Regions from separate parts of the Pseudonocardia sp. 2-7 genome, predicted to be linked through region 1. Evidence: predicted binding sites of a transcription regulator. Region 1 holds the regulator's gene; the other holds the start of a gene.
The links. The regulator HspR, encoded in region 1, represses chaperone genes until heat shock. The targets are predictions, from matches to a motif close to ANNTTGAGTNNNNNNNACTCAANNT.
Positions count from the first base shown of each region.

Region 1 (15,209 bases):
CAGCGTCGGCGACCGGCGCGGAATCATGCTCGGCGAGACCTGCACCGCGACCCGGCGTCCGGTGGCCTGGGACCCGTGGCTCGCCCAGGAGGTGCGACGCGCGTCCGGGCTCACCGCGATCGTCGGCGGGCTGGGCTCGGGCAAGTCGTTCCTGACCGGGCTGGTCGTCTACAAGACGTTGCGCGCCGGGGCCCGCTGGACGGTGCTCGACCCGTCCGGGCCGCTGGCCGAGCTGACCCGGCTGCCGGAGCTGGCGCCGTTCTCCCGGCACATCAACCTGCTCCGCGCCGACCCCGGCATCCTCAACCCGTACCGGGTGGTCGCCGAGCCGCGGCCGGACCACTTCCTCGACGACGAGGACCCCGAGCGCGCCTGGAAGCGGGAGCGCTCGCTGGCCGCGGCCACCCGCCGTCGGCTGGTGCTCGACGTGCTGTCCGGGCTGCTGCCCTACGAGATCGCCCGCCAGCCCCACACCCGGATCGTGCTGCTTCGCGCGGTCCGCGAGGTCGGCGGCTCGCCCGACCGGCACCCGGGCATGGTCATCGACGCGCTGCGCCGGCACGCCGGTGAGGGCGAGGACCACGCCGGTGTCGTCGCGGACTTCCTCGACGAGCGGCGCGAGCTGCCGCAGGCCGCGCTGCTGTTCCCCGACGAGACCCGGGCCGACCCCTGGCAGGCCGACCGGGACTACCGGCTCACCGTGCTGACGATGCAGGGACTGTCGCTGCCGCGCCCGGGCAGTCCGCGCGAGGAGTGGACCGACAACGAGTCGCTCGGCGTCGAGCTGCTGAACCTGGCGTCCTGGCTGACCCAGCGCACGATCTACGACGCCGACCGCAACCTGCGCAAGGGCGTCGCGCTCGACGAGACGCACTTCCTGTCCCAGGTGCCCACCGGCAAGGTGCTCATCGACCGCCTCGCCCGCGACTCCCGCAAGTTCAACGTCCGCGCCCTGTTCGCCTCCCAGCTGGCCGGTGACCTGCTGCGGGTCTCGGGCTTCGCGTCGCTGGTCAACGCCGTGTTCGTCGGCCGCACCGACGACGAGGAGGCCCAGTCCGAGGCGCTGCGGCTGCTGCGCGTGCCCACCGACGTCGGCTACGAGGAGATGCTCGGGACCCTGTCCCCGCGCCCCCGCCACGACGACCGGCCCGACGACGCGCCCCGCCAGTTCGTCTTCGCCGACGGCCACGGCGGCGTGGAGAAGGTCCGCATCGACCTGGAGGCACCGCACCTGGAGCACGTCCGCGAGGCGCTCGACACCAACCCCGACGCCGCCCGCGTCGTCGCCCCGCGCCCGCCGGGTGGCCCGGCGATCACCGCGCCCGGGCATCCCGAGATGACCGCACCCGACGAGCCGAGCCCGCTGCCCGCCCGGCGCGCCCCCGCCCCCGTGGTGCTGCCCGACCTCGACGGCGACGAGATCGACCTGCGTACCGACACCCGGATCGGCCCCGGCGACGACGACCCGGTCCTGGCCGGCGGGATCCGTGCCGGTGGGGTGCAGGTCGTGTCGGTCGCCGCGACCGACGCCGCCGTCGGCCGCGCGGAGCTCTACGACGACGAGCAGCTCGACCTGCTCGACGAGCTCGACGACGACTGGGTGGTCGACGAGCCCGCCCCCGTGGACGGCACCGCCTCCGCGAACGGCACCGCCTCCGGCAACGGCACCGCCTCCGCGAACGGCACCGCCTCCACGGACGGCGCCGCCCCCACGAACGGCACCGGCCCGTCGAAGGGGACGGCGGCCACGAACGGCCACCCCGCGGCCGCTCCCCCCGACGGGGACGGACGGTGACGGCGGGCCTCGACCCGTCCGGCGGCGCAGGCGTCTGGGTCGTCCTGGGCGTGCTGCTCGCGGCCGTCGTCGTGTCGGTGCGGAGGACCCGCCGCCGTACGCCGCAGACGCCCGGGGTGACCCGCCGCCGTCGTCGTCGGACGGCGGTCCTGGTGGTCACCGCGATCGCCGGCGGCACGCTGCTGCTCGGCTCGCCGGCCATGGCGCAGGCGCTGGACTGCAAGTCCCCGCCGGAACCGGACCGCCCCGGCACCGGGCTGGTCGGCTCGCTGGACCGGCCCTCGGCGCTGCACGGGGAGGCCGGCAGCGTCTACGAGGAGGTCGGCTACGCCGGGCTCGTCTGGCACAACTACGACCTGGGCTGCGCCACGTCGGGAGTGCTGAACCCGTCGGTCACCACCGACACCTGGTTGGGCAACCAGGTCTTCAACCTGGCGAAGCTGACCGTCGGTGGGGTGAACTGGGCGCACTACCTCATCGCCGACGGCGGGTCGTTGTTCGCGCCGCTCGACCAGGTCATCACCACCGCGACCCGGGCGATGTACGAGACCGTGTTCACCACCTGGGTGGGCCTCGGCCTGCTCGGCTTCGCGATCATCGTGCTGCTGCTGGCGATGCGCGGGGAGCTCGCGCGCCAGGCCCAGCGCACCGGCATCGCCGTACTCGCGCTGATGCTCGGCTCCGCCGCCTACCTCGCACCGGTCGACTGGTCCCGCGCCGCGGACAACCTGCTGCTCGACGGCGTCACGCAGATGCAGGAGGGCTTCCTCGGCCAGGTCGGGCTGGGCACCCGCGACACCCTCCCGACGGTGCTCGTCGACCAGGTCGCCTACCAGAACTGGCTGCGCGGCACGTTCGGCGCGCCGGACGTCCCGCAGGCCCAGGAGCTGGGCCGGGACCTGCTGCGGGCGCAGGCGTTCACCATCGACGAGATCGACCAGGGCCAGGACACGTCCGAGACGGCGGAGCGCAAGAAGGGCGAGTACGCCGCGCTCGCCGACCGCATGGGGGACCGCTACCTGTACTTCACCGGGGCCTCCGGCAGCCGGATCGGGGCCGGGACGCTCGCGCTGATCCAGGCCGCGTGCATCGCGCTGTTCCAGCTGCTGTCCAAGGTCCTGGTGCTGGTCGCACTGCTGATCATCCGGCTGATGGTGGTGACGGCGCCGGCGATCGCCGTCGTCGCGCTGCTGAAACCGGACGTCATCCCGGCGATCCTGCGCATCGGTGGCGCCGCGATCGTGAACACCCTCGTCGTCGGGGCGCTGGCCGGACTGCACGCGCTGCTGGTCGTGTCGCTGTTCGCCCCAGGGTCCGGGGTCGACCTGTGGCTCGCGCTGCTGGTGACCGGCGTGGTCACGCTCGTGCTGTGGGCGGTCGCGCGGCCGTTCCGGCGGCTGGTGTCGATGGTGACACTGACCCGTGAGCAGTTCGGCGGGATCGTCCCCGGCATCAACGGCGGCCCGGTGTCGCGGGTGTGGAACCGGATGCGCGGCCCGGACGACGCCGACGAGCGCCAGTCCCGCTGGTGGTCCGAGCGCGGCGGCCCCGGCGGGTCCGGCGACCCGGGCGCGGCGCGACCGGAGGCCGAGACCGCGGCCGGGCCGGGGGCCCGGGTCCGTCGTCGCGCGGCACCGGACGTGTCCTCGCCCCAGGCGGCCCGGATCGCCGAGCCGCGCCGCGGGGCGCTGCCGGTCGGGGCGTCCGGGCGGCCCGACACCGGGTTCGCCACGCGGGTCGACCCCGGCGAGGTCGACGACCGCTCCATCTACCGCCGCGACGACGCGGGGCCCCGCCGCCCCGGCGACCCGACCCCGGTGAGCCCGGAGCTCGTCGACGGCGTGCCCGTCTACAAGATCTACCGCCCGCGGGCGGCCCGCACCGGCGGCGACCGTGCCGATTAGGTCCTCCCGCGGCCGCGCCGGCGCCTACCGCGCGGTGTGGCAGTGGCCGCTGCGCTCCCCCGCCCGGCTCGCCGTGACGGTGGTGGTCCTGGGCGGGCTCGTGTTCGGGCTGGTCTCGCTCGGCGGTTCCGGCGGGGCGGCGTCCGGCGGCCTGATCGCCGGGGGCGGCTCCGGCGGCAACCGGTGGGACAGCGGGTCGTCCGGCGTCTCCGCGACGCCCACCCCGACGCTGCTGCCGCCGGTGCCCGAGCTGACCCCCGAGGCGCTGCCGGTGTCGCAGGCCCCGCGGCAGGCGCTGGAGACGGCGCGGGTGTGGGCGGCGGCCTGGGTGAACCATCCCGACGGGATGACCTCCCAGCAGTGGGTCGCCGGGCTGCGGCCGTACACGACCGACGAGTTCCTCGGCGTGCTCGCGGGCGTCGACCCGTCGAACGTGCCCGCCTCCCGGGTCACCGGGCCCGCGACCCCGACCCGGGTCGCGCCGAAGAGCATCGAGGTCACCGTGCCGACCGACACGCTGACCCTGCGGATCCTGGTCGTCGACACCGAGGCGGGCTGGAAGGTGTCCCGCTACGACCGGGCATGAGCACCCCGCTGACGCGTGCGCTGCGGCCGCTGCGGCTGCTGCTGCCGTTCCTCGCGATCGGGATGGCGCTGGTGCTGTTCCTGACCGTCGGCTTCCTCGCGTTCAGCCCCAACCTCGGCGGCGGCCGGTCGAACGCGGCCTGGTGCGACACCGGGATCTCGACCGCGACGGTCGGCCGTGGCGGCGGGGGAGCCACCTTCGAGACGCTGTCCGACGAGCAGAGGCAGAACGCCGCCGCGATCATCTCGGTCGCCAAGGACATGCAGCTCCCGCCGAAGGCGTGGCTGATCGCGCTGGCCACCGCGATGCAGGAGTCGACGCTCCGCAACATCGACTACGGCGACCGGGACTCGCTCGGGCTGTTCCAGCAGCGGCCGTCGCAGGGGTGGGGCACCCCCGCGCAGGTCACCGACCCCGCCTACAGCAGCCGCATCTTCTACGAACGGCTGATGGAGGTGCCGGGCTGGGACTCGATGCCGGTCACCAAGGCCGCGCAGACCGTGCAGCGCTCGGCCTTCCCCGACGCCTACGCCAAGTGGGAGGGCCTGGCCGCGTCGCTGGTCGAGAACATCGGCGACGTCGCCAACCCGACGGGCTGCGCCCCCGGTACGACCGGCGCGCTGCCCCCGGGCGTCGCCGGGGCCGCGATCGGCTTCGCGCTCGGCGAGCTCGGCAAGCCCTACGTGTGGGGCGCGACCGGACCGGACTCCTGGGACTGCTCCAGCCTGCTGCAGGCGTCGTACCGGGCGGCCGGCGTCACGATCCCGCGGGTGTCGCGCGACCAGTACAACTCCGGCGGCCACCTGCCGGTCCGGGACATGCAGCCGGGCGACTTCCTCTTCTACGCGCACGACACCTCGGACCCGACCACGATCTACCACGTGATGATGTACCTGGGCGACGGCAAGATGGTCGAGGCGCCGAACCGCAACTTCCCCGTCCGCGTGCAGCCGGTGTCGTGGGAGTTCTCCGATCTCGTCCCGCTCGCCACCCGGCCGGGGACCACGCCGAACCCCGCCTGAGCGGGGTCGAGGCGCCATCATGGGCGACATGCGCTCCCCGCTCTCGGACTATCTCGACTCCGCGGCGCCCGGTGCCTGCCCGGACCACCTCGTCGTGCCGCGGTCACTGGCCCAGTCGATGCCGCTGCGCTGGCAGCAGGTCTTCGTCGGTCTGCTCACCGACCTGCACGACGCCTACCCCGGCGTCGACTGGCCGGAGTACGCCGTGTCCGCGGTGCGGGCCGAACCGTTGACCGAGCTCGACGACGCCCAGCTCGCCACACACGGCTACGTCACCGAGCTGGGGCCCGACGGCGACCTCGAGTACCGCGACGCCGACGACCGCGTCGTCCCCGGGTCGCTGCCCGTCCGGGTGGGAGGTGCCCGACACCGTGCCGCCGGCGTCGGCGGGGCAGGTGCCGCGGGGGACCGTCGTCCTGCGCTGACCGCGCCCCGCGTCGCCGCTTGCTGCTCGCACCGGTCGGGTCCGGCCCGGTGCGCGGGGGTGTCGCCGAGATGCACCTCAGCGGGAATCGTCGATCTCCACAGGCCGCTGAGCTGCATCTCGGCGTGCGGCAGGGACACCTCCCCTGCGGATCCGCTCACCCGGTGAGCGAGTTCCCGGCCCCCTCACCAGGCCCGGTGCGTCCCGACCGGCGCGCGACGGCGCTGCGCCGCGTCGGCGAGCCGGTCCAGCTCACGGACCAGGTACGCGGCGTCGGCCGGACCGGCGTGCACGACGGCGTCGTCGGGGAGCGGGCCGCCGACGACGTCCGGGGTCGGGCGCCGCTGGACGTAACAGCCGTCCGTGGTGGCGTGCACCAGGAGGACGCCCGGCGCGCGGCACGGGTCGGGTCCCTTCCGGCCGGCGCCGAGCTGGGCGACGCCCTCGACCTGCCCCATCCGCCGCAGCATCTCGGCCTCGGTCCCGCTGCAGCCCCGCCGCAGGAGCTCGTGGACGAGCCGGTCGGGATCGCCGTCGGCGCGCTCGGCGGCCTCGCCCAGCACCGCGACGGGGATCCGCACCCCGGCCCCGGGGCCGGGTACGACCTCGCCGAGCAGCTCGACCAGGACGGCCGACGCGTCGTCGGGCGGGACGCGGACCAGCGCGACGTCGTCGCCGATCCGGGTGGCCAGCACCGCGCGCCCGGCCCGCCGCGCGACCAGCGCCCGCTGCCACGACGGCGGTGCGACCACGAGGTCGTGCTGGAACTCCGGTGCGACGACCGTGCGCAGGTCGCCGACCAGGCCCGGCTCGAACGCGGTGCCGGTGAACAGGCCGCGTGCGGCGAGGGTGTCGAGACACCCCCGCACGACACGGGCCCGCTCGACGTCGGTGAACCCGGGGCTGAGCAGCTCCAGGACCGCGGGGTTGCGACCGAGGTCGAGCAGGTCCCGGGCGACGTCGAACTCGGCGGCGGTGAGGACGGTGGCGCGGTTCCAGTCGATCATCGGTGGGGCTCCTCGGGGGCCAGGACGGCGTCGGTCGCGGCGATCTCGATGTCGAACACCTCGTCGGTGGGGACGACGTAGCGGTTGCGGTGGTCCCGGGTGTCGCGGCTGCCCGCGCCGCCGGCCACCGGGCCGTAGCCGCCGGGGGCGCCGCCGCGTCCGGTGCTCTCGCCGGGGCGGGCGGACCAGGCCGGCTCGGCGGTCCGGGCGCCGGGACCGAACTGCTCGTGCAGGCGCGCGCCACCGGATCCCGTGCCGCCGGGGAGCCGGTCGCCGTACCCGGGACCAGGGGCCGACGGCGGGACGAGCGGCTGGGCCCGGGTCCGTTCGCCGAACCGGCGTCCGAGGTCGACGCGGGCGGCGAGCGGGTCGGGGCCCGGTGTCGTCGTCGGGTACGGGCCCGGGGCCGCCGCCGGCCGGTACGGGTCCGGGGCGGGCGTGGTCGTCGGGTCGAGGTGCTGGGGTGCGACGACGTCGACCGGCCCGGGGAGCCCGGTGCCGCGGTCCCGGTCGGCCACGCCGTCGCCGGTGGTCCCGGGACCACCGGGCCCCGCGGTTCTCCCGACGTCCGGCGTGCCGGGGCCCGATCCGACGAACCCCGATCCCTCGGTCCCCGGCCCGCCGTGAGCACCGACGCCGTCCGGTCCGGGGCGGGGCCCGCCGCCCGGCTGGTCCGGGACGCCGGTTCCCGGACCGCCTCCGCCGAGAGGGGTGGCTCCGCCGCCGGCCCCGACACCCGCCGGGCCGTGACCGCCGGCCCCGGCCGAGCCCGGCGCCGGACCTCCCGCACCGGTGGGCGTCGCGGCCGACCCCGGGTCGACGGTGCGGAAGCGGTCGTCGATCGCCGACGCCGTGTCGAGATGCTCCTGGAGGACGCGGTCGGCCTCCTCGCTGTGCCGCTGGTCGCGTTCGAGCGAGGTGACGTAGTCGGCGACGGTGGCGCTCAGCCCGGTCAACGGGGTGCTCGCCAGCAGGTGGAGGTTGCGGACACCGCTGGTGAAGATGCCCGGCGGGGTGGGATCCAGGGCGGCGATGGCGGCCTGGGCGCGGTCGAAGGACTGCCCGTAGGCGTCCAGCTGGGTCGCGCCGTTCGCGGTGACGGGGGCGGTGCACATCATCGAGGTGGTGATGCCGTCGAGGGACTGCTGGGCGGCGGCCGCGGCGGGGCCCTGCCAGGAGATGCCCAGCTCGGCCATGCGTTTCCGGGCCTCGTCCGATGCGGAGCGCAGCTCGGCGTCCGCGGTGCGGAGTGCGGCTGCGGCGTCGGCGACCGCTGTCGAGCCGGGTTTCCCGACCACCCAGGCGTATTTCTCCTGGAGGGTCCTGGCAGCGAAGTTGAACTGCTGGTGGAAGGCCATCACGAATCGCCTGTGGCCTTCGGGCCGAACGACTTCTCGATGTCGGTCTCGTTCAGCTGGTAGGACTCCGCCACGAGACGAAGGCCCCGGACGGCTTGCTCGAGTTCGTCCTGGTGGGCTGCGTGAACTTCGAGGATGTGCTGGTACTTGTCGTCGAACGCCGGAGTGGCGAGTTCCGAGATGGGATCGGTTCCACATCGCTCGACCCGGCGGGTGCGTGCAGTGATCAGCGCCGATCGCATGTCGTCGATCTGACGATTGAGGGTCTCGCCGACCTGCAGCACGGTGGCGGGAGAGATCTGACTCAGCAGGATGGGATCAGCCGGAGAGGAAGCGGACGGCCCGGGAGACATGGGCGAACGTTAGAGACGTCGCCGATCCACGACGGCCCTTTCGACGAAGGCGTTCACGCACGCGAACTCCCCGGGTCGACGCGGCATCAGCGCGCTGTGAGCTCAGCGAGCACCGCGTCCGCCAGCTCCTGGGAGCGGTCACACAGGGAGCTGTCCGTCAGACCTGCGTCGCGGAGGTTCGTCGCCAGAGCCTGGGACTGCGTCCGCAGGGATGTGTCGTCGGCGATGTCCACGACGATGTCGCACCCCGGAAAGGTCTCGGATCGGTCGGACGACCGCACCATCCAGTACCCGGCCAGCGAATCGAACGTCACCCCCGGAGCCCGGGCCAGTTCGGCAGCGGGAACCGGCAGGAACTGGACGCTGGAGTCGATCTTCGGGGTGCGTCCCAGATAAGTGCATGTGGGCGATGGCTTGCCGTCGATCGTCACCTCGCCGGGCCGCCCTGCGTCCAGGTCGAGCTCGGCGCGCCGGGCGTCATCGACGAGGTCGCACGGTTGGCGTCCGCTGACGTCGACGGCTGCTGGTCGTGGAGGCAGGGGCGCCGCGGCCATCGGATCCCCGGAGTTCGGTGCCGACCGGCACCCGACGAGCGGAAGCGTGAGGCCGATGAGCACTGCGGCGACGGCTGCCCCACGCGGAGCGGGTCCGAGCACGGTGATCCTCCGAGGACGAACGAGCGGCCCACAGGCTAGCCCGCCCCACCCCCGTCGACGGCCGTTCGGAGCACCCGCGAACGTCGTGGATAAAAGTTGAGTCCCCCGGGAACAAGTCTTCCGGGTCGCCCGTTGACCCCCATGAGAGCAAGTTGAGCAGGACCCACTCAAGGGCGATGCACGAGGCGCTCCCCGGCCTGGTACAACTTGAGCCGGACGCACTCACACCCCACACATCTCGGAGGCAGTCACCATGGCTCGTACGGTCGGTATCGACCTCGGGACCACCAACTCCGTCGTCGCCGTCCTCGAGGGTGGCGAGCCGACGGTGATCGCGAACTCGGAGGGTGCCCGCACCACTCCGTCGATCGTCGCGTTCGCGCGCAACGGCGAGGTCCTCACCGGTCAGTCGGCGAAGAACCAGGCGGTCACCAACTCCGACCGCACGTTCCGCTCGGTCAAGCGTCACATCGGCACGGACTGGAAGACGTCGGAGATCGACGGCAAGACCTTCGCGGCGCAGGAGATCAGCGCCCGCGTCCTGCAGAAGCTGAAGCGGGACGCCGAGGCCTACCTGGGCGACGAGGTCACCGACGCCGTCATCACGGTGCCCGCGTACTTCGAGGACGCGCAGCGCCAGGCGACCAAGGAGGCCGGCCAGATCGCCGGTCTGAACGTGCTCCGGATCGTCAACGAGCCGACCGCGGCCGCGCTGGCCTACGGCCTCGACAAGGGCGACAAGGAGCAGACCATCCTGGTCTTCGACCTGGGTGGCGGCACGTTCGACGTGTCCCTGCTGGAGATCGCCGAGGGCGTGGTCGAGGTCAAGGCCACCAACGGCGACAACCACCTCGGTGGTGACGACTGGGACGAGCGGGTCGTCAGCTGGCTCGTCGACAAGTTCAAGTCCTCCCAGGGCATCGACCTGACCAAGGACAAGATGGCGATGCAGCGGCTCCGCGAGGCCGCCGAGAAGGCGAAGATCGAGCTGTCCAGCTCCTCGTCGACCAGCATCAACCTGCCCTACATCACGGTCGACTCGGACAAGAACCCGCTGTTCCTGGACGAGACGCTGTCCCGCGCGGAGTTCCAGCGGGTCACCCAGGACCTCCTGGACCGCACCCGCAACCCGTTCAACCAGGTCATCAAGGACGCCGGCATCTCGGTGAACCAGATCGACCACGTCGTGCTCGTCGGTGGCTCCACCCGGATGCCCGCCGTCACCGAGCTCGTCAAGGAGCTGACCGGCGGCAAGGAGCCCAACAAGGGCGTCAACCCGGACGAGGTCGTCGCCGCCGGTGCCGCGTTGCAGGCCGGTGTGCTCCGCGGTGAGGTCAAGGACGTCCTGCTGCTCGACGTCACCCCGCTGTCCCTGGGCATCGAGACCAAGGGCGGCGTCATGACCAAGCTGATCGAGAAGAACACCACGATCCCGACCAAGCGCTCGGAGATCTTCTCCACCGCGGACGACAACCAGCCGTCGGTGCAGATCCAGGTCTTCCAGGGCGAGCGCGAGATCGCCGCGTACAACAAGAAGCTCGGCATGTTCGAGCTGACCGGCATCGCGCCGGCGCCGCGCGGCGTCCCGCAGATCGAGGTCTCCTTCGACATCGACGCCAACGGCATCGTCAACGTGTCCGCCAAGGACATGGGCACCGGCAAGAGCCAGGAGATGACGATCACCGGCGGGTCGGCCCTGTCCAAGGACGACATCGACCGCATGGTCAAGGAGGCCGAGGCGCACGCCGAGGAGGACGCCAAGCGTCGCGAGGAGGCGGAGACCCGCAACCAGGCGGAGACCCTCGTCTACCAGACGGAGAAGTTCGTCAAGGAGAACGACGAGAAGCTCCCCTCCGACGTGAAGGACGCGGTGAACGCCGCCCTGGGTGAGACCCAGGAGGCGCTGAAGGGCACCGACCACGAGGCGATCAAGTCCTCGATGGAGAAGCTCGCCACCGAGTCCCAGAAGATGGGGTCCGCCCTGTACTCGCAGCCCGGTGCCGAGGGCGCCGCGGGTGCCGGTGCCGAGGGTGGTGCCGGCGCGGCCGGTGCCTCCGACGCGCAGGACGACGTCGTCGACGCCGAGATCGTGGACGACGACAAGGACGCCAAGGGCGACAAGTGACGGCCGGCGGCCATCCACGGGACGACAGGACGGTCGACATGGCTGACGAACAGAAGCAGGAGGAGCCGGTGACGTTCCGGGACCGCCGCAAGGTGGACCCGGAGACCGGCGAGGTCCGTCCCGACGCCGACGCGAACGGGGCCGTCGACACGGCGGCCCCGGCCGGGGACGGCGAGCAGGTCGCGGGCCCGGCCGACGGGGAGGACCCGGAGCTCGAGAAGCTGCGGGCCGAGGTCGCCGAGCGCACCGCGGACCTGCAGCGGGTCAGCGCCGAGTACGCCAACTACCGGCGTCGGGCCGACCGGGACCGTGAGCAGACCAAGGTGGACGCGAAGGTCTCCTTCGCGAACGACCTGCTGGTGGTGCTCGACGACTTCGAGCGCGCCGCCCAGCACGGCGACCTCACGGGACCGTTCAAGGCCGCGGCCGACAAGGTCACCACGGTGCTGACCAAGCTGGGTCTCGAGCCGTTCGGGACCGAGGGCGAGTCCTTCGACCCGCAGCTCCACGAGGCCGTGCAGCACGAGCCGGCCGAGGGCTCCGGCCCCACGGTCACCGTGCTGTCGACGGTGCTGCGCCGTGGCTATCGCATCTCCGACCGGGTCCTCCGGCCGGCGATGGTGACCGTGCAGGACCGCCCCGAGGCTCCGGCCGGGGGCGGCGCGGACGCCGGCGACGGCGAGCCGCAGAACCCGGCCTGACCAGGACGGGAAGGGACGTGACCGCGCGGTGCGGTGGGAGGCGACCGGCCTCCCGCCGCACCGCGGGTCTGATCGGGAAGGAGGCGGAGTGACCCAGCGCGACTGGATCGAGAAGGACTTCTACCGCGAGCTGGGCGTCTCCTCGACGGCGTCCCAGGACGAGATCAAGAAGGCGTACCGCAAGCTCGCCCGCGAGCTGCACCCGGACGCGAACCCCGGTGACGAGAAGGCCGAGACCCGCTTCAAGGCGGTCTCCGAGGCCTACGGCGTGCTGGGCGACGAGTCCAAGCGCAAGGAGTACGACGAGACCCGCGCGATGTTCGCGGGCGGCGGTGGCTTCGGCGGGTTCGGCACCGGCAGTGGCTTCCCCGGTGGTGCGCGTCCCGGTGGCGCCGGCCAGGGCGGCTTCGACATCAACGACCTGTTCGGCCAGGCCGGCCGTTCCGGCGGTGCCGGGGCCGGCGACTTCAGCGACATCCTCGGCGACATCTTCGGCCGCACCGCGCGGAACAACGCCGGCGGTGCGGGCGGGTACGGCACGGCCGGTGCCCGCCGCGGTCAGGACGTCGAGAGCAGCCTGACCATCTCCTTCGACGACGCGGTGCGCGGCGCGACGGTGCCGATCAAGCTGTCCTCGCCGGGGCGCTGCGAGCGCTGCGGCGGCACCGGGTCCCGGCCCGGCAGCACCCCGCGCACCTGCCCGACCTGCTCCGGTCAGGGTCTGGTGAACCGCAGCCAGGGCGCGTTCTCGTTCTCCGAGCCGTGCCGCGACTGCCGCGGGACCGGCCGCATCATCGACGACCCGTGCCCCGAGTGCCACGGCGACGGCGTGTCCACCCGGACCCGGTCGCTGACGGTGCGGGTCCCCGCCGGCGTCGACGACGGGCAGAAGGTCCGGCTCGCGGGCCAGGGCGAGCCCGGTCGCGGCGGCGCACCCGCCGGTGACCTCTACGTCACGGTCTCGGTCACCCCGCACCGGATCTTCGGGCGGTCGTCGAAGAACTCCGACGACCTGACCCTCACCGTGCCGGTGACCTTCCCCGAGCTGGCTCTGGGTGCGACCCTGACGGTGCCGACACTCGACAGCACCGTCTCGCTGCGGATACCGCCGGGGACCGCCAGCGGCCGGACGTTCCGGGTGTCGGGGCGTGGGGTCGAGCGCAGGAACGGGAAGAAGGGCAATCTGCTGGTCACCGTCGAGGTTGCGGTGCCGCAGAAGCTGGACGAGGCGGCCACCAGTGCGCTGGAGGCCTATGCCGAGGCGACGTCGTCGTTCGACCCGCGGGCCGATCTGCTCGGTAGCACCAGGAGGTGATGGCGGTGGCCGGACGACGCACCCCCCGGGACGGGGAGGAACCGCTGACCGTCGACGTGGCACACGACAGCCCGGTGTTCGTCATCTCGGTCGCCGCGCAGCTGTCCGGCCTGCACGCCCAGACCCTGCGCAGCTACGACCGGATCGGCCTGGTCAGCCCGGGCCGGTCCGCGGGCGGCGGGCGTCGCTACTCCCAGCGCGACATCGCGCTGCTGCGCGAGGTGCAGCGGCTCTCCCAGGAGGAGGGCGTGAACCTCGCGGGCGTCAAGCGGATCATCGAGCTGGAGCAGATGGTCGACGAGCTCTCGGCACGCCTCGAGGAGGCCACTGCCGAGCTCGACGCGGTCCGTGCCGCCGCCGCGCAGGCCACGGCGGCGGTGCACCGCTCCTACCGGCGCGACCTGGTGCCGGTGGACCGGCGCCAGGCCGTCGTGCGCTGGCGCCCCGCAGACGACGGCTGAGTCCCCCGGGCGGTGCGGGCCCGGACGGCTCAGGCCGCCGTCAGGACCCCGCGACGGGCCAGCAGCCCGAGTACCACGGCGCCCAGCAGCGGGACCGCGGCCAGCACCGCGAACGGCAGCGCCGGCGGGAACGCCGGGTCCAGCAGCGCGCCGACGCCCGTCGAGCCGACGAGCACCATCAGCCCGCCGAACGAGGCCAGCACCCCGAAGTGGGCGCCCAGCCTGCGCTCCCCGGCGAGCCGGGGCACCAGGTCCTGCGCGACCGGCACGGCGAACATCTCGCCGAAGGTCAGCAGCAGCACCATCAGCACCGCGGGGGCGAGCGCCCACCACCCCGGCAGGCCCGGCAGCAGCCGCGCCACCGCGACGACGATGAACGACGCGGCCATCAGGCAGAACCCGAGCACCACCGAGGGGCCGGCCCCGATCCGGTGTCCCCACGTCGTCACCCGCATCTGCAGGGTGATGACCAGCACCGACATCAGCACGAACAGGAATCCCAGCGCCGCGGTGCGGCCGATGCGCTCCAGCTCGTCGGGCAGCGCCAGGTACAGCTGGTTGTAGGACAGCAGCCAGCCCGAGTAGCCGGCGGCGAACAGCATGAAGCGCCGGTTGCCCAGTACCTCGCCCCAGCCCGCGAGCATGGGCCGTCCGGCCTGCTCGGCCTCCCGCCACGGCAGCCACCGCCAGTGCGCCAGCCCCACCAGCACGAAGCCGACGGCGGCGACCAGGCAGGCGAGCTGGAAGTCGACCAGCATGAGCGCGGTGCCGACCAGCGGCCCGGTGACCGTCCCGATCTGACCGGCCACGGCGAACATCGCGAACACCTCGGTCCGCGGCGGGCCCTCCCCGGCGCGCTCCCGCTCCCCGGCCTCCCGCGCCAGCGACGACTCGACGGCAGGCGAGAACAGGGCGGCCGCGAACCCGGTCAGCAGTGCCCCGCCGATGACCGCGGGCAGCGTCCCGGCGGCCCCGAGGAGGATGAATCCGGTCACGCGCAGCGCACACCCGGCGAGCACGACCGGCTTCGCACCGAACCGATCGGTCAGGGTCCCGCCGATCACGAAGAGCCCCTGCTGGCTGAACGTCCGCAGCCCCAGCACGAGCCCGACGGCCGCCGCGGCGAGCCCGAGGTCCTCGGCCAGGTGCGTGGCCAGGTAGGGCAGCACCATGTAGAAGCCCACGTTGAAGGCCAGTTGGGTGCTGATCAGCAGCTTCATGACCGGCGGGAGCCCGCTGAAGTGCGCCCGGCGACCCACGCGGAGCGGGGCCGCGGGACGCGGGTCCGACTCGGGATCGGCGGGGCGGCGGAGCAGACTGCGGAGCACCACGAAGTGGTACCAGGTCGCCCACTGCAGTCGCGACTCGATGGCAGTAACGACATATGCGCATGCATGAAGATACTTGACCGTGTGTACAGGCTTACCGAAGATCTTCCGGGCGCCGGGTGACACACGGTCGAGGGCGCCGGAGAGGACAGGTCGCCATGCCCGCCGTCGTAG
Region 1 covers NZ_CP094507.1:5,403,486-5,418,694, reverse strand. The annotation lists gene MTO91_RS26235 (ATP-binding protein) at 1-1,795, shown strand, start outside; gene MTO91_RS26230 (hypothetical protein) at 1,792-3,699, shown strand; gene MTO91_RS26225 (hypothetical protein) at 3,689-4,285, shown strand; gene MTO91_RS26220 (C40 family peptidase) at 4,282-5,307, shown strand; gene MTO91_RS26215 (hypothetical protein) at 5,336-5,899, shown strand; gene MTO91_RS26210 (ESX secretion-associated protein EspG) at 5,917-6,738, opposite strand; gene MTO91_RS26205 (PPE domain-containing protein) at 6,735-8,096, opposite strand; gene MTO91_RS26200 (PE domain-containing protein) at 8,096-8,449, opposite strand; gene MTO91_RS26195 (DUF3558 family protein) at 8,536-9,066, opposite strand; gene dnaK (molecular chaperone DnaK) at 9,359-11,230, shown strand; gene grpE (nucleotide exchange factor GrpE) at 11,269-11,931, shown strand; gene dnaJ (molecular chaperone DnaJ) at 12,020-13,246, shown strand; gene MTO91_RS26175 (heat shock protein transcriptional repressor HspR) at 13,252-13,707, shown strand; gene MTO91_RS26170 (MDR family MFS transporter) at 13,737-15,035, opposite strand; gene MTO91_RS26165 (ABC transporter substrate-binding protein) at 15,194-15,209, shown strand, end outside.

Region 2 (15,209 bases), 710 kb from region 1:
CGCCGCCGAGCTGGGCGGTGAGCACCGCATCTCCGACACCGGCGTCCGCAAGCGCGCCGTGCTGCTGGTGACCCGCGACCAGCACTGCCTACACGACATCCTCGGCCGGGTGTGGGCGGGCGAGCTGCCGGTGGAGATCACCCGCGTGATCGGCAACCACACGTCGCTGGAGCCGGTCGTCGCCGCGCACGGCGTGCCGTTCCACCACGTGCCCTTCCCCGCGCCCGGCGACCCGACCCGCGAGCAGGGCAAGGTCACCGCGTTCGAGGAGATCCGCAAGCTCGTCGACGACGACTCCCCCGACGCGATCGTCCTCGCCCGCTTCATGCAGGTCCTGCCCGCGCACCTGTGCGAGGCCTGGGCCGGGCGGGCGATCAACATCCACCACAGCTTCCTGCCGTCCTTCGCCGGGGCGCGGCCCTACCACCAGGCGCACCGGCGCGGGGTCAAGCTGATCGGCGCGACCTGCCACTACGCGACCGCCGACCTCGACGCCGGCCCGATCATCGAGCAGGACGTCGCCCGCGTCGACCACGGGGACACCGCGACCGACATGGTGCGCCGGGGACGCGACATCGAACGCCTGGTGCTGGCCCGGGGGCTGCGGTGGCACCTGGAGGACCGGGTGCTGATCCAGGGCAACCGGACCGTCGTCTTCCGCTGAGCCCGCAGCCCTGCGGCCCGGCCCTGCCGGGTCGCGCGCAGCAAAGTGTCGTCGAGATGCAGCTCAGCGGGAATTGTGGATCTCCGTGGCCCGCTGAGCTGCATCTCGGCGTACGTCCTCGTTCGCGATGGCGATGGCGTCCGGCCGATCCGGTCCGTCGGCCGGGGCAGCCGGCGCACGATCAGCGCGTGACGATCCCCGGATGGCCCGAGGTGTTCCGCGGGACCGCGGCCGTGGCGGCGGGTCTCGTCACGCCCGACCTTCTACGAGGGCCCCGTTACCGCAGGCTGCTCCCGGACACCTACGCGCCGGCCGACCTGCGCCCCGACCTACGGCTCCGCTCGCTCGCGGCGCACCGCTGGGCCGGATCGGACGCCGTGCTCAGCGGATACTCGGCCGCCGAGCTGCTCGGCGCGTCGTGCGCACCGTGGGCCGCACCGGCCGAGGTGACCGTCGGTGCGGCGCACCCCGGAGCCCGCTCCCGTGACGGTGTGCTCGTCCGCCGCGACGTCCTGCACCCCGACGAGGTGACCGAGGTCCGCGGCGTTCGGGTCACCACGCGTGTCCGCACCGCGTTCGACCTCGCGCGGCGTCTGTCCCCGACCGAGGGTGTCGTCGCCGTCGACGCACTGTCCCGCGGGTCGTTCGCCCCGGACGTGCTGCTGAACCTCGCGGTCCGGCACGCCCACGCCCGGGGTGTCCGACGGGTGGTCGACGCGACGGCGTGGGCCGACCCGCGCGCCGGCTCCCCGCCCGAGACCCGGCTCCGGCTGATCCTCGTCCGGGGTGGCCTCCCGCGGCCGGTGCCCCAGCACCCGGTCCTCGACGACGCCCGGCGCACGGCGCTGTGGCTGGACCTGGCCTACCCGGACCACCACCTCGGCGTCGAGTACGACGGCGGCGGCCACTTCGCGACGCCCGAGGCGGCCCGCGCCGACGCCGGGCGGCACACCCGACTCGTCGCGGCGGGGTGGCGGGTGCTGCGCTACACCGCACCGGACATGCATCGACGGCCCGACGAGATCGTCGCCGAGGTGGGCCGGGCCCTCGACCGCACTCGCCGAGATGCAGCTCAGCGGGTCGTGGAGATCGACAAATCCCGCTGAGCTGCATCTCGGCGAACTCCCCCCGGGGGGCACGCGACGGCGCCCGCCCCGCGTGCTGCGGGACGGGCGCCGGGTCGTGCGGCTCGGGCCGCGGGTCGGACGGAGGTCAGGCCGCGGACTGCTCGGCCGTCGCCGCGTCGTGGGCGGGCTCCAGGGCGATCGCCAGGACCTCGGAGACGTCGGCGACCGGGTGCACCCGCAGCTCCTCGCGGACCGAGGCCGGGACGTCGTCCAGGTCCGGCTCGTTGCGCTTCGGGATGATCACGTCGGTCAGTCCGGCCCGGTGCGCGGCGAGCAGCTTCTGCTTCACCCCGCCGATGGGCAGGACCTTGCCCTGCAGCGTCACCTCGCCGGTCATGCCGACCGAGCTGCGGACGGGACGTCCGGAGGCCAGCGACGCCAGCGCCGTCGTCATCGTGACGCCGGCGGACGGGCCGTCCTTCGGGACCGCACCGGCCGGGACGTGCACGTGCAGCTTGCGCGACGCGAGGTCACCGGCCAGCCCGCGCGAGCGCAGGTAGGACAGCGCGATCGAGACGGACTCGGTCATCACCTCGCCCAGCTGCCCGGTGATCTGCAGGCCCGGCTCGCCGTCCATCGAGGTGGCCTCGATGAACAGCACGTCACCACCGGCGCCGGTCACCGCCAGCCCGGTCGCGACGCCCGGCACCGAGGTCCGCTCGGCGGACTCCGGCGTGAACCGCGGACGGCCGAGGTAGGTGACGAGCGCGTCGGCGTCGACGTGCACCGGGCGCTCGGTCTCCGACGCGTCCAGCTGGACGGCCACCTTCCGCAGCACCTTCGCCAGGCCCCGCTCCAGCTGCCGGACCCCGGCCTCCCGGGTGTACTCGGCGGCGATCATCGACAGCGCGACGTCGGTGAACTCGACGTCGCCGTCGTCGAGACCGGCCTTGGCGACCTGGCGCGGCAGCAGGTGGTCACGGGCGATCGCGACCTTCTCCGGCTCGGTGTAGCCGTCGAGCGTCACGATCTCCATGCGGTCGGCCAGCGGGCCGGGGATCGCGGAGCCGTCGTTCGCCGTCGCCAGGAACAGGACGTTCGACAGGTCGAGGTCGACCTCCAGGTAGTGGTCGCGGAACGTGTGGTTCTGCGCCGGGTCGAGGACCTCCAGCAGCGCCGCGGTCGGGTCACCGCGGAAGTCGCTGCCGACCTTGTCGATCTCGTCGAGCAGCACGACGGGGTTCATCGAGCCGGCCTCGCGGATGGCGCGGACGATCCGGCCGGGCAGCGCGCCGACGTAGGTGCGCCGGTGACCGCGGATCTCCGCCTCGTCCCGAACGCCGCCGAGCGCGACGCGGACGAAGTTCCGGCCGAGCGCGCGGGCGACCGACTCCCCCAGTGACGTCTTGCCGACGCCGGGCGGACCGACCAGCGAGAGCACCGCGCCCGAGCCGCGGCCGCCGACGGTGTCGAGACCCTTGCGCTCGCGACGGGCGCGGACGGCGAGGAACTCGACGAGGCGCTCCTTCACGTCGTCGAGCCCGGCGTGGTCGGCGTCGAGGATGCGGCGGGCCTCCACCAGGTCCGACGAGTCGGTGGTCGTGGTGCTCCACGGGATGTCGAGGACGGTGTCGAGCCAGGTCCGGATCCAGCCGGACTCCGGGCTCTGGTCCGAGGAGCGCTCCAGCTTGCCGACCTCGGTCAGCGCGGCCTTGCGGACGTCGTCGGGCAGATCGGCGGCCTCCACGCGGGCGCGGTAGTCGTCGGAGCCCTCCGGGTCGTCCTCGCCGAGCTCCTTGCGGATCGCGGCGAGCTGCTGGCGGAGCAAGAACTCGCGCTGCTGCTTCTCCATGCCCTCGCGGACGTCGTTCGAGATCTTCTCGGTGACCTCCTGCTCGGCGACGTGCTCCTTGGTCCAGCCCAGGAGCTTCTCGAGCCGGGCGTCGAGGTCGGTCTCGGCGAGCAGCTCGGCCTTGTGCGCGACGTCCAGCCACGACGCCCACCCGGCGAGGTCGGCGAGCGCGCCCGGGTCGTTCGTCTGCTGCACGGAGTCGATGACCTGCCAGGCTCCCCGCTGCTGCAGGATGCCGATCACCAGGGCCTTGTACTCGCGGGCGAGCTCGTGGGTGCGACCGGTGGGCTCGCCGGCGTCGACCGGCTCGGCCTCGACCCAGAGCGCCGCGCCGGGGCCGGAGACCCCCGACCCGATGCGGGCGCGGCGCTCACCCCGCACGACGGCGGCCCGGTCCCCGTTGGGGAGCCTGCCGATCTGCTCGAGCACGGCGACGACGCCGATGGCGCCGTAGCGGCCGTCGATGCGGGGCACGACGAGCACCCGTCTCCCGTCGTCGCGGTCCTGGGCCGCGGCGGTGGCCGCATCGACCGCAGCACGGGTGTCGGAGTCGTCGAGACGGACGGGGACGACCATGCCGGGCAGGACCACGGCGTCGTCGAGGGGCAGGACCGGGAGCGTCAGCACGTCACTCATGTCCTGCCCAACCACACGGAGGGTCCTCCGCTTCCCGGAGTTGAGTCGTGTCCGCTCAGGGCGAACGCGACCACCGGAGCACGTCACGGCGACCGTGGGCACACCGGGTTCCGCGGGCGGCCAGTTCCTGCCGCTGCCCGCGGGCTGGACCTCGGCCGACGGGCCCGCCGTCCCGCTCCCCCGCGGGGGTGGCCACCGGCTGGGGTGCACCGCCGCGGAGGCGGCCCGCAGCACGGGCTGCCGACTCAGCGCGCGAGGTCCGGCACGACCTCGGCGCCGGGAAGCGACGCCAGCAGGTCGCCGGGCACCGCCGGCTTCCCGCCCGCGTCCCGCTCCCGACGACGACGGCGTCGGCCCCGGCGACCCCGGGCGACAGCCGGAGCGGCCAGTCCGCGGGGAGCCCGATCGGGGTGATGCCGCCGTAGGCCATCCCGGTCAGGGCGACGGCGTCGTCCATCGGCGCGAACGACGCCGTGCGCACGTCGAGGCGGCGCTTCACCGCGCCGTCGACGTCGACCCGGGTCGTCGCGAGGACCACGCAGGCGACGTACCGGGTCTCGCCGCCACGCCTCCCGGCGACGACCACGCAGTTCGCGGCCCGTTCGACCGGGGAGGAGTAGGCGGCACAGAACGCGGCGGTGTCGGCCAGGTCGGGATCGATCTCGGCGACGGCGATCCGGCCCGCGTCGAGCCCCGCCAGCGCGACGGCGACGGGCTCCGCGAGCAGGTCGGGCCGGGCCGGCGCCGGGACGGCCGTGAGCGCCCCGAGGACCGGGGGGTTCACCAGCGCGGTCCGCCGCCCTGGACCTCCATCACCGCGGGCTTGACGTCGACCAGGTAGACCAGCGTCGCGACGGTGGCGGCCAGCCAGAACATGGCACCGCCGAACATCGGGCCGTTCGTGATGATCAGGAGCAGCAGCGCGACGCCGGTGATGCCCAGCCATGCGTTCTTGGTGAGCTTGCCCGCCGCGGTGAAGGCGTCCGCACGTTGCATCAGTGCGTGCCCGAACGAGAACCCGCCGACCACGACCATGATCCACTTGATCACGAAGATGATCAGTTCATCGGGAGCACCTGGCAGTGACAGCACTCGGCCAGGGTACGGACAACCCGGGCGTCGGTCACGTCCGGCGCCGGATCCGGGCAGGACGATCCGCATCCGCACACGACGGCGCCCCCGGCCGATCGGGATCGGCCGGGGGCGCGGGTCGTGCTCACCGGGCGCGGGGCCCGGCGGGTGTCACTTCTTGGCCGACGCCGTCGAGGTACCGCGGCGGGTGGTCGGCTTGCGGGCCGGGACCTTCGCGCCGGTGGCGGTCTTCGGGTCGGTCTTGGCGGCGGTGCGGCGCGCGGTCGAACGCGTGGTCGTCGCGACCTCGTCGCCGGCCTCCTCGATCGCCTCGGCGGCCTCCTTCGAGACCTCGGTGACGACCTCGGCGGCCTCGCTCGCGGCGGTCTGGGCGCGGCGGGCGGCCTTCTCACCGACCGAGCGGGTCTGCGTGGTGACCGCACCCAGGGTCTTGACGGCGACGTCGTGGGTCTCGTCCACGAACTCGTCGACGCGGGTGTCGAACTTCTCGGTCAGACCCTCGACGGTCGCGATGGCCTGCTTGACCTGCGGCTGCTTGCGGATCCGGCCCCAGGCCTTCTCACCGCGCTGGGCGAATCCGACGTAGACGCCCTCGACCTCGGAGCGGAACTCCTCGACCTGCTTGCGGATGTTGTCCGAGGACAGCTTGCCGCGGAGCTCCTTGAGCTCGTCGGGGAGCTCCTGGACGCGGGTCTGCACCTCCTCGGCGCGCTTGGTGGCGGTGGAGCGGGCGTCGGTGACGGCCTTGCTCACGGTGGTGACGGCGAAGTCGCCGGCGCCGAGCACGGCGAGCAGCGGGGTGCGGACGACCTCGGCCTGCTCGGCGGTCTGCTCACGCAGCTTCTGCACGTCGGCGCTGGTGGGGAGGTTCACGGCCATGGTGATCACTTCCTCGTATCGGTGGGGGTGTCGGTGGTGCCGGCAGAGAGGCCGTTCTCCCTGCGAAAGGACTCGTAGACATCGAGCAGCACACGTTTCTGCCGCTCGTTGAGAGTCGGATCGGTGAGCACCGCGTCGGTCACCTGACCGGCGGGCCGCTCCTCGAGGATCCCGGCGCGGACGTACAGCGCCTCGGCGGAGATCCGCAGCCCCTTGGCGATCTGCTGCAGTATCTCGGCGGACGGCTTGCGCAGCCCGCGCTCGACCTGGCTGAGATACGGGTTGCTGACGCCCGCGGTGCGGGCCAGCTGCCGCATGGAGACCTGGGCGGCCTCGCGCTGGGCGCGGATGTAGGACCCGATGTCCTCCACCGCGTGCCCCACGGTCTGACCGACGCTCTCGACGGCCTGCGCGACGCGCTCGACGGGTTCGACGGACTCACGCTCTCCGTGCTTGCGCTCGGTGGCCATCCATCTCACCTCCGCCTCGATCCGTTCCTCACTGACGGAACCGACCGTACGCGGCGCCGCTAGCTCCTGCAAGCACAGTGCTAGCGCTGGTCACGTGGCGTGCGCCACGTCGGTGACGGCCCGGTGACGGTGCGATGTCATCCGGGGACACCCGACCGATCACCCGATGACGAGCTCCCCCACGGTGTGGATGACCAGGCCGGCGAGCGCCCCCACGACGGTGCCGTTGATCCGGATCCACTGCAGGTCCCGCCCCACCTGGAGCTCGATCTTGCGCGAGGTCTCCTCCGCGTCCCAGCGGGCGACGGTCTCGGTGATCAGGGTGGTGATCTGGTGCCGGTAGTGCCGCACGACGTACGACGCGGCGTCCGCCAGCCAGCCGTCGAGCTTCGCGCGCAGCTCGGCGTCGCGGCCCAGCCGCCGCCCGAAGGCCATGAGGCCGTCGCGCACGCGCAGGCGCAGCTCGTTCGACGGGTCGTCGGCGGCGTCGAGGACCATGGACTTCACGACCGTCCAGGCGCGGCCGATGAAGTGCTGCACCTCCGGGTGCTCGACGACCTGGCGCTTGACCTGCTCGGCGCGCTCCATCGTCGTCGCGTCGTGCTGCAGGTCGCGGGCGAACTCGGCGAGGTAGCGGTCCACGGCGTGCCGCAGCGGGTGCTCGGGGTCGGTCTTGACCGCCCAGGCGTACCCGCGGATCTCGGCGAACAACTTGTCGGCCACGAGGTCGTCGACGAAGCGCGGCGTCCAGGACGGTGCGCGATCGTGCACGACCCGCAGGACCATCTCCTGGTTGTCGGCGACCCAGTCGTAGGCGCGGTCGCAGACGAGGTCGACCAGCCTGCGGTGGGCGCCGTCGGCCAGGACGCCCTCCAGCGCCTTGCCCATCGGCGGACCGACCGGGATCTCCATCAGCTTGCGCACCGCGACGGTCTCGATGACGTTCTGCACGTCCTCGTCGCGCAGCACGGTCACGAGGGCCCGCGCGGCGGTGACCAGCTCGGTGGTGATCCGGTCGGCGTTGTGCTGCTCGGCGATCCACCGCCCGACCGACTCGCTGACCCCGATCCGCTCGAGCTTGTCGCGGACGACGGACTCGGACAGGAAGTTCTCCCCGACGAAGTCCCCGAGGCTGTCACCGATCATGTCCTTCTTGCGCGGGATGATCGCGGTGTGCGGGATCGGGATCCGCAACGGGTGCCGGAACAGCGCGGTCACCGCGAACCAGTCGGCGAGCGCACCGACCATGCCGGCCTCGGCGGCGGCCCGGACGTAGTCCGCCCCGGGGACACCGCGGACGACCTCGAAGTACTTCGCGACGAAGAACACGACCGTCGCGCCGAGAAGGAACCCGGTGGCGACGGCCTTCATGCGCCGCAGGTCGCGCCGCTTCTGCTCGTCACCGGGGCCGAAGCCGCCGAGAGGGACACTGGGAACGGATCCGACGGTGCGGTCCCGCTGCGGGACGGGGGTCGGGCGCTCCGGCGCGCGGGAGGTCTGCACACACCCATAGTGCCCGGGGACACCGACATCGGGCGGCGGGGGCACGCGCCGTGGGTCCCGGCCGGGCCCGGGGGATGTCCCGCCGGACCCGGCCGTGGCCGGTGGAGCGGCTGCGCGGCGAGGGAGAAGTGCCCCCTCGGGCGCCGCTTCCGGGCGTACCGCCCGGCCGGTCCCGGCGTCCCCCGCGGGTGATCGGCGGGGACGGCAACGGGACGGAACCCGGGCGGGCGGTAGCGGTCGCGCGGGCCGGATCCTCGGTTCCGTCCGGGCCGCGCGGGAGGGTCAGCGCCGCAGGGCGCCCGGGACGCCGGACTGCTCGGCCCGCGCCTCCTGCTCGTCGGGCAGGGCCTGCTCGCTGTTGCGACGGCGCACCGCGTCGCAGATCGCCTCGACGACGACAGCGGCCTCGGGCACCCGGTAGCCGACCCGCGCCGGGGCCACGCGCCACTGCACCCAGCCCTCGGGACGCTCGGTCGGCGGGGCGACGACGCCGATGCCGTCGGTGTGCAGCACCACGTCGGTGTGCAGGCTCAGCTCGGCCGGGAGCGCGTGCCGCGGGCTCATCGGGAACCACCAGGTGCCCTCGGGCGTCGCGGCGACCGGCACGACCTCGCCGGCCTCACGCAGCGTCCGGCAGACCTGGCGACCGATGACCGCCGGGACCTCGACCACGTCGAGCACGTCGCCCGTCGCGAGCATGACCTCCGCGCCCGGCCCCGGCACGAGCGGCCAACCGTGGTCGGCGTACTCGCGAGCGGCCGCTCGCAGCTCCGCGCCGTAGACGGCTCGGTAGCTGTCCCACCAGGACATGGAGGTCACTTCCTTCCGCTTGCGCGACAACCCCTGTGGTGCCGCTTTCCCTGTGAAGTACAACACCAGGATCGGGCTCCGGGCACGAGTTCGCGAGGGGTACGCGGCGAGGGTGCGCAGCGGCGAGACGAGCGGGGAACGCCGACCGCACGGCGTCGCGACCACCGGTGAACGGCGGGTGACCGGGCGCAGCGGACCGACGACCGGTGGCAACCCCGCCGCCGTCCGGCGCAGTGCCGGTCGTCGTACCGCTCGACATGCCTCGTGCGTCGATTGTCTTTATCATCGAGATGGTTGCGACGATCGGAAGGACTGGACATGGCGTCGACGACGGCGAGGGCGGGCCGCACGGCAGGCCCGGCCACCGGGATGGACACGGCACGCACCTGGGCGGTGCTCGCCGCGGCGGTGCTGCAGGCGGTGGCGGGCTCGCTCGGCGGCAGCGGGACGTTCGGGGAGTCGCAGCGGGTGCTCAGCGACCGCTACCCCTCACTGGTCACCCCGGCGACGGTGGCGTTCTCCGTGTGGGGCCTCATCTACCTGGCCCTGCTCGTGTACGCGGTGTACCAGTCGCTGCCCGGGCAGCGGTCGCGCCCGGTGCACCGGGCGACCGGCTGGCTGTTCGTGGCGACGGCGGCGCTCAACGCGGGCTGGATCGTCGTGTTCTCCCAGGAGCTCCTGGGCACCGCGCAGCTGCTGATCGTGGCACTGCTGGTGACCCTGGCCGTGGTGGTGCACCGGCTCGCCGCGTTCCCCGCCGAGGGAGTGGCCGACCGGGCACTCCTGCACGGCCCGCTGGCCTTCTACACGGGCTGGGTGTCACTCGCGACCGTGGCCGGGTTCTCGGTGACGCTGACCTACTGGGGCGCGCCGCTCGGCCCGGTGACGGCCGCGGCACTCCTCGGCGCCGGCGTGCTGGCCGCGGGCGTCGCGACCCGGCGGACGACGGCGGCGCTGCCCTACGCGGCGACGGCCGTCTGGGCGCTGGTCTGGGTCGCGGTGGAGTCCGCGGCGGCCGGGACGGTGCCGGTGACCGTGGTCGCGGCGCTCGGCGTCGTGGCGGTGGTCGTCGCGGCGGCACTGCGGGCGCGGGAGGGTCTGCGGCCGGCCTTCGGCTGACCCCGGGAACGACGACGGCGCCGGTCCCCGAGGGGAGCCGGCGCCGTCGCGGTGCGCGGGTCGTGCCCGCGCAGAAGTCAGATCACGCGGACCGAGTCGGCCTGCGGGCCCTTCTTGCCCTGGCTGGCCTGGAAGTCGACGCGCTGGTTCTCCTCCAGCGTGCGGAATCCGTTCGACTCGATGGCGGAGTAGTGGACGAAGACGTCCGGTCCCTCGTCGTCGGTGGCGATGAAGCCGAAGCCCTTCTCGGCGTTGAACCACTTGACGGTGCCCTGCGGCATAGCGTGTGTCCTTCTCAGATGGAGCGGTTCCGGCCCTCACAGCAAGAGCCGGAGGTCGCGTGGACACCGCCGTGGCACCTCAGCACCGATCGACGACGCCCACCGTCACAACTTCACACGGACGCTTCGCGGCGATCGGAGAAGAACGACTGCAACCGACGCGGACGCTACCACGGCTCTCCGGCACGTCGACCGTCCTCACTCGACGCCCCCGCACGGGCCCGTTCCGCGACGCCGACCGCCCGTCGCACCACTCCGGCGCGATCACGGAACGTGAGATCCGATCCGCCGATCGGCGACGGGCGGTCATCACCGTCCCGAACGGGTGAGCGCAGGACGTGTTCCACGCCGTCGGGTGAGCGCCGGGCGCCCGTCCTCCCCGATTCGGGTGGTGACGGCGGTCCGGGCCCGTCCAACGGCCCCCTCCGTCCCCGGACGGGGTCGCCCGTTCCGGGTGCGTTGCGGTGCGATCCGCTCACAGCGTGACCGATGGGGCCCCTGTGACTCGTGTGGCCACGATCGGGCCACTGGTGGACGACGCCCGGTGACCGCAAGCTCAGCGCCGTCCGTCACCCCGTGCAGCAGCACAGCGAACTGGAGAGACCGTGCGATCCCGAGTCACCACTTCCGTCGCCCTGACCCTCATGATCGGCACCCTGGGTGTGTACGGCGCCGGCGTGGCCGGCGCGGCCGAGCCCGTTCGTGCCTCCACCCCGGTCACGACCGTCACCCACGCGCCCGCCGCGGTGTCCGACGGCCCGCTGGACCGGTTGTTCGACACGCTCTTCGGGAACGGCGCGGCGACCGCCCCGGCGACGCCCACCGACACCACCGTCCCCGTCCAGGACGTGCCGACCCCGGCCGCACCGGGCGTTCCCGCGGCTCCGGGCGTCCCGGCCGCTCCGGCCGTCCCCGGCGCGCCGGCCGCGCCGCAGGTTCCCGCCGCCCCGGCCGTTCCGGGTGCGCCGGCGGCACCGGCCGTGCCCGCCGTCCCGGCTGCGCCCGCCGCTCCGGCCGTGCCCGCGGCCCCCGCCGCTCCCGCGGTGCCGGCCACCCCCGCCGTCCCGGGGACGCCGGCCGCGCCCGCCGTGCCCGCGGCCCCGGCGGCTCCGGTGGCGCAGGTCGCCCCCGCGGCGCCCGCCGCCCCGGTCGCCCCCGCGGCGCCGGCCGCCTCGGTGACCCCGGCCGTCGCCGTCACCTCGGACACCGCGGGCCGGCAGGCCCCCGAGCCCCCGGCCGTCCCGGGCGCTCCGGGCGTTCCGCAGGCGCCGGCCGCCCCGCAGGCCCCGGCGGCCCCCCAGACCCCGGCCCTCCCGCAGGCGCCGGCCGCCCCGGGCGCTCCCGCGGCCCCGGCGGTACCCGCCGTCCCGGGTGCGCCCACCGCTCCGGCGGCCCCGGCCGTCCCGGCCGCTCCGGCGGCCCCTGCAGCTCCGGGTGCCCCGGCCGCTCCCGCCGTGCCCGCGGCCCCGGCAGCACCGGGCGCCCCGGCCGTCGCCACCGCCCCGGACGGCACCGCCGCTCCGCAGGCCCCGGCCGACGCCCGGACCCAGGACACCGCCCCGACCCGCCCGAGTCTGTGGGAGCGACTGTTCGGCACCACCCGCTGACCTGCGACGCAGGCACCACCACGCGACGGCGTCCCGCACCGGGGCGCCGTCGCGGTGCGTCTCAGGGGAGCTCGGTCGCCCAGCCCCGCTGCAGCGCCCGCAGCACCTCGTCGAGCAGGTCGGCGAGCTCGGAGCCGTCGTCGGCCAGCCAGCGCTCGTAGGCCGCGATGCACACGCCCAGGCAGGCGTGTCCGACGCTCTGCGGGACGAGCTCCGAGGCGTCCTCGCCACGACGCTCGGCCACGTAGTCGGCCACGACCTCCCGCCACGAGGCGTAGCGCAGCGTCGAGTGCGCCTGCAGCGCCGGGGTCTGCAGGATCAGTCGCAGCCGGCGCCGGTGCCAGGGCTGCTCGTCCGGCTCGACGTGGTTGAACTCCAGCACCGCCCGCCGGACCCCCTCCAGCGTCGGCAGGTCCGACGGCTGGGCCGCGAGCACCGCGCGCATCCGCACCAGCTGCTCCTCGAAGGCGCCCCAGGCGATGTCGTTCTTGGAGGCGAAGTACCGGAAGAACGTGCGACGCCCGATCCCCGCGGCGTGCGCGACGTCGTCGACGGTCGTGTGCTCGAACCCCTGGTCGCTGAACATCTCCAGCGCGATGTGCTCGATCTCCGAGCGGGACGTGACCGGGCGACGACCGGCGCGGCGCGCCCCGCCCCCGCCGGTACTCCCGATCCCGTCGTTCTCGGTCACCGCTGACATCGTCGCCCCGCCGTGCTCCCCGACTCCTCCGTCGTGCCTGCGACCGGCGGACCGGGAGGGTCGAGCGGAACGCCGTCGGCCTCGATCATCCCACGTCGCGGCCGGCCCGTCGGCGCACGTCGCCCCTGTTCGGCGGCCGTTCGTCGCGCGGGCCCTCCACTTTGTCGGTGTGGCGCGGCACACTCGCGGCCAGACGGACCGGGACCCACCCGGACGGGTACGTCGAGGGGGAACCATGAGCGCACCCGCACGGGCCGCCGACACCACCGTGGACGAGCGGCCACCCGAGGAACGCCTCGAGGACCACCGGCGTGAGCTGACCGGTTACTGCTACCGGATGCTCGGCTCGGCCTTCGAGGCCGAGGACGCGGTGCAGGACACGATGGTCCGGGCCTGGAAGGGCGTCGCGAAGTTCGACGGTCGCTCCTCGCTGCGGTCCTGGCTGTACCGCATCGCCACCAACGTCTGCATCGACGCGTTGAACGGGCGCAAGCGCCGCGCCGTCCCGATGGACATCGGAGGCCCCGGCGCGCCGGTCGCCGAGTCGCTGCGCGAGCCGCTGCCCGACGCCGAGTGGCTCGAACCGATGCCCGACGCCCGGATGTCGACGCCGGCCGGGGACCCGGCGGACAAGGCCGTCGCGAAGGAGACGATCCGGCTCGCGTTCATCGCGGCGCTGCAGCACCTGCCGGCCCGCCAGCGCGCCGTCCTGATCCTGCGCGAGGTCCTGTGCTGGAAGGCCGCCGAGGTCGCCGAGCTGCTGGACACCTCGGTCGCGTCGGTCAACAGCGCCCTGCAGCGCGCCCGCGCCACCCTGGGCGAACAGGGCATCTCCGAGGCGGCGCCGCAGACCTCCCCGGCGATGGACCCGGCGCAGACCGCGCTGCTGATGCGCTACATGGCAGCGTTCGAGGCGTTCGACATGGAGGCGCTGACGGCGCTGCTCCACGAGGACGTCGAGCAGAACATGCCCCCGCTGGAGCTCTGGTTCCGCGGCCGGGACGACGTCATCGCCTGGATGGCGACCGGCCCCGGGCAGGGCTGCCGCGGGTCGCGGGTGGCTCCGGTGGAGATCAACGGGACGGTCGGCTTCGCCCAGTGGAAGCCGTCCGGGCCGAACGGCGAGTTCGAGGCCTGGGGCATCACGGCCCTGCGGATCGAGGACGGGGCGGTCACCGGGCTGAGCATCTTCCTCAACACCGAGCTGTTCGGCTACTTCGGGCTGCCGCTGAAGCTGGCCGACCGGCCGGAGCTGTGGGAGCCGAAGGCCGGCTGACGCCGCCCGGGCTCGCCGCCTGGCCGGGGCTGCGCATCACGGCCCGGCTCGGCGGCGGGCACCGCGGCGCGGTCTGGGCGGCGACGGACGGGAGCCGACGGCTGGTGGTCCACCGGAGCGGGCGGACGCCCGCGGCGCTGGACTGGGAGCTCGACCTGACCGGCGAGCTGCGGGCCCACGGTTTCCGCGTACCCGACGTCGTCCCGACCGGTGACGGACGGCGGCGGTGCGGGGCGGTCGTCGTCCGGACCTGGCTCGACGGCGACCCACCCGGGCCGGGCGACGAGGCCGCCGTCGCTGCCGAGCTGCACCGGCTGCACGCCCTCACCTCGGGGCGGAGCCAGCGGCCGGGGTTCGTGGGCACGGTCGAGCTGCTCGCGGGCGCCGTCCGGGGCGGGGACGTGGACCTGACCGCGATGCCGTCCGACGTCGTCGCGGAGTGCCGGGCCGCGTGGGCCGTGGTGGGCGGTCCGGTCGCCGTCGTCCACGGCGACCCCGGCCTGGGCAACATCCGGGTCCTGGACGGACGTCCGGGCCTGCTCGACTGGGACGAGTGCCGGGTGGACCGGACGGCGCTCGACCTCGACGGTGGGCCCGGGGCTGCCCGCGAGGCCCGCCGCGCCGTCGACGCGTGGGAGGTCGCCGTCTGCTGGACCGTCGAGCCCGGCTACGCCCGGGAGCGGCTCGCCGCGCTGCGCGCCGCCCCCTGACCGGGCCTCACGCGGCCGGCGTCACCGCGGCGACCCGCTCCCCGGCCGTCCGGGCGTCGATGCGGGCGCGCTCGCGCTTCTCCGCGGCCAGCGGGCGCAGCTCGCTCATCGCGGGCACCACGTCGGCCAGGGTCAGCTCCGTCTCCACGACGGTCACGTCGGCACCCCACACGTCGCGCAGGATGCGGGTGATCCAGCCGGAGCCGTGGTCCCAGCCCTCGCGCGGGGTGCCCGGCCCGTAGCCGCCTCCCCGGGAGACGACGAGCACGACCGGGCGGCCGGCGAGGGGCGTGCTGCCCGGCGCGAACCGGGGGTCGGTGATCAGGGCGTCGACCCAGGTCTTCAGGTGCGCCGCGATGCCGAAGTTGTAGAGCGGCGATCCGATGACGACGGCGTCCGCGGCCAGCACCTCGTCGGCCAGCTCCGCGATGCGCGCGAGGGCCCCGCGCTGCTCCGGGGTGCGGTCGGCCTCGGCCACGTACCCGGCCGCGACCGCGGTGGTCCACAGGTCGGCGGGCAGCGGGGCGGTGCCCAGGTCACGGC
Region 2 covers NZ_CP094507.1:571,577-586,785, reverse strand. The annotation lists gene purU (formyltetrahydrofolate deformylase) at 1-664, shown strand, start outside; gene MTO91_RS02990 (DUF559 domain-containing protein) at 853-1,770, shown strand; gene lon (endopeptidase La) at 1,877-4,219, opposite strand; partial or broken gene MTO91_RS02980 (YbaK/EbsC family protein) at 4,465-5,003, opposite strand; gene MTO91_RS02975 (DUF2516 family protein) at 5,000-5,311, opposite strand; gene MTO91_RS02970 (hypothetical protein) at 5,462-6,190, opposite strand; gene MTO91_RS02965 (helix-turn-helix domain-containing protein) at 6,196-6,660, opposite strand; gene MTO91_RS02960 (DUF445 domain-containing protein) at 6,820-8,163, opposite strand; gene MTO91_RS02955 (bifunctional DNA primase/polymerase) at 8,446-9,138, opposite strand; gene MTO91_RS02950 (tryptophan-rich sensory protein) at 9,292-10,092, shown strand; gene MTO91_RS02945 (cold-shock protein) at 10,170-10,373, opposite strand; gene MTO91_RS02940 (hypothetical protein) at 11,018-11,980, shown strand; gene mftR (mycofactocin system transcriptional regulator) at 12,042-12,680, opposite strand; gene MTO91_RS02930 (sigma-70 family RNA polymerase sigma factor) at 12,916-13,956, shown strand; gene MTO91_RS02925 (aminoglycoside phosphotransferase/kinase family protein) at 13,935-14,666, shown strand; gene MTO91_RS02920 (FMN-dependent NADH-azoreductase) at 14,674-15,209, opposite strand, start outside.
Region 2: lon (endopeptidase La) is a predicted target of HspR. The motif match lies at 4,257-4,281, and genes of this name have one in related genera.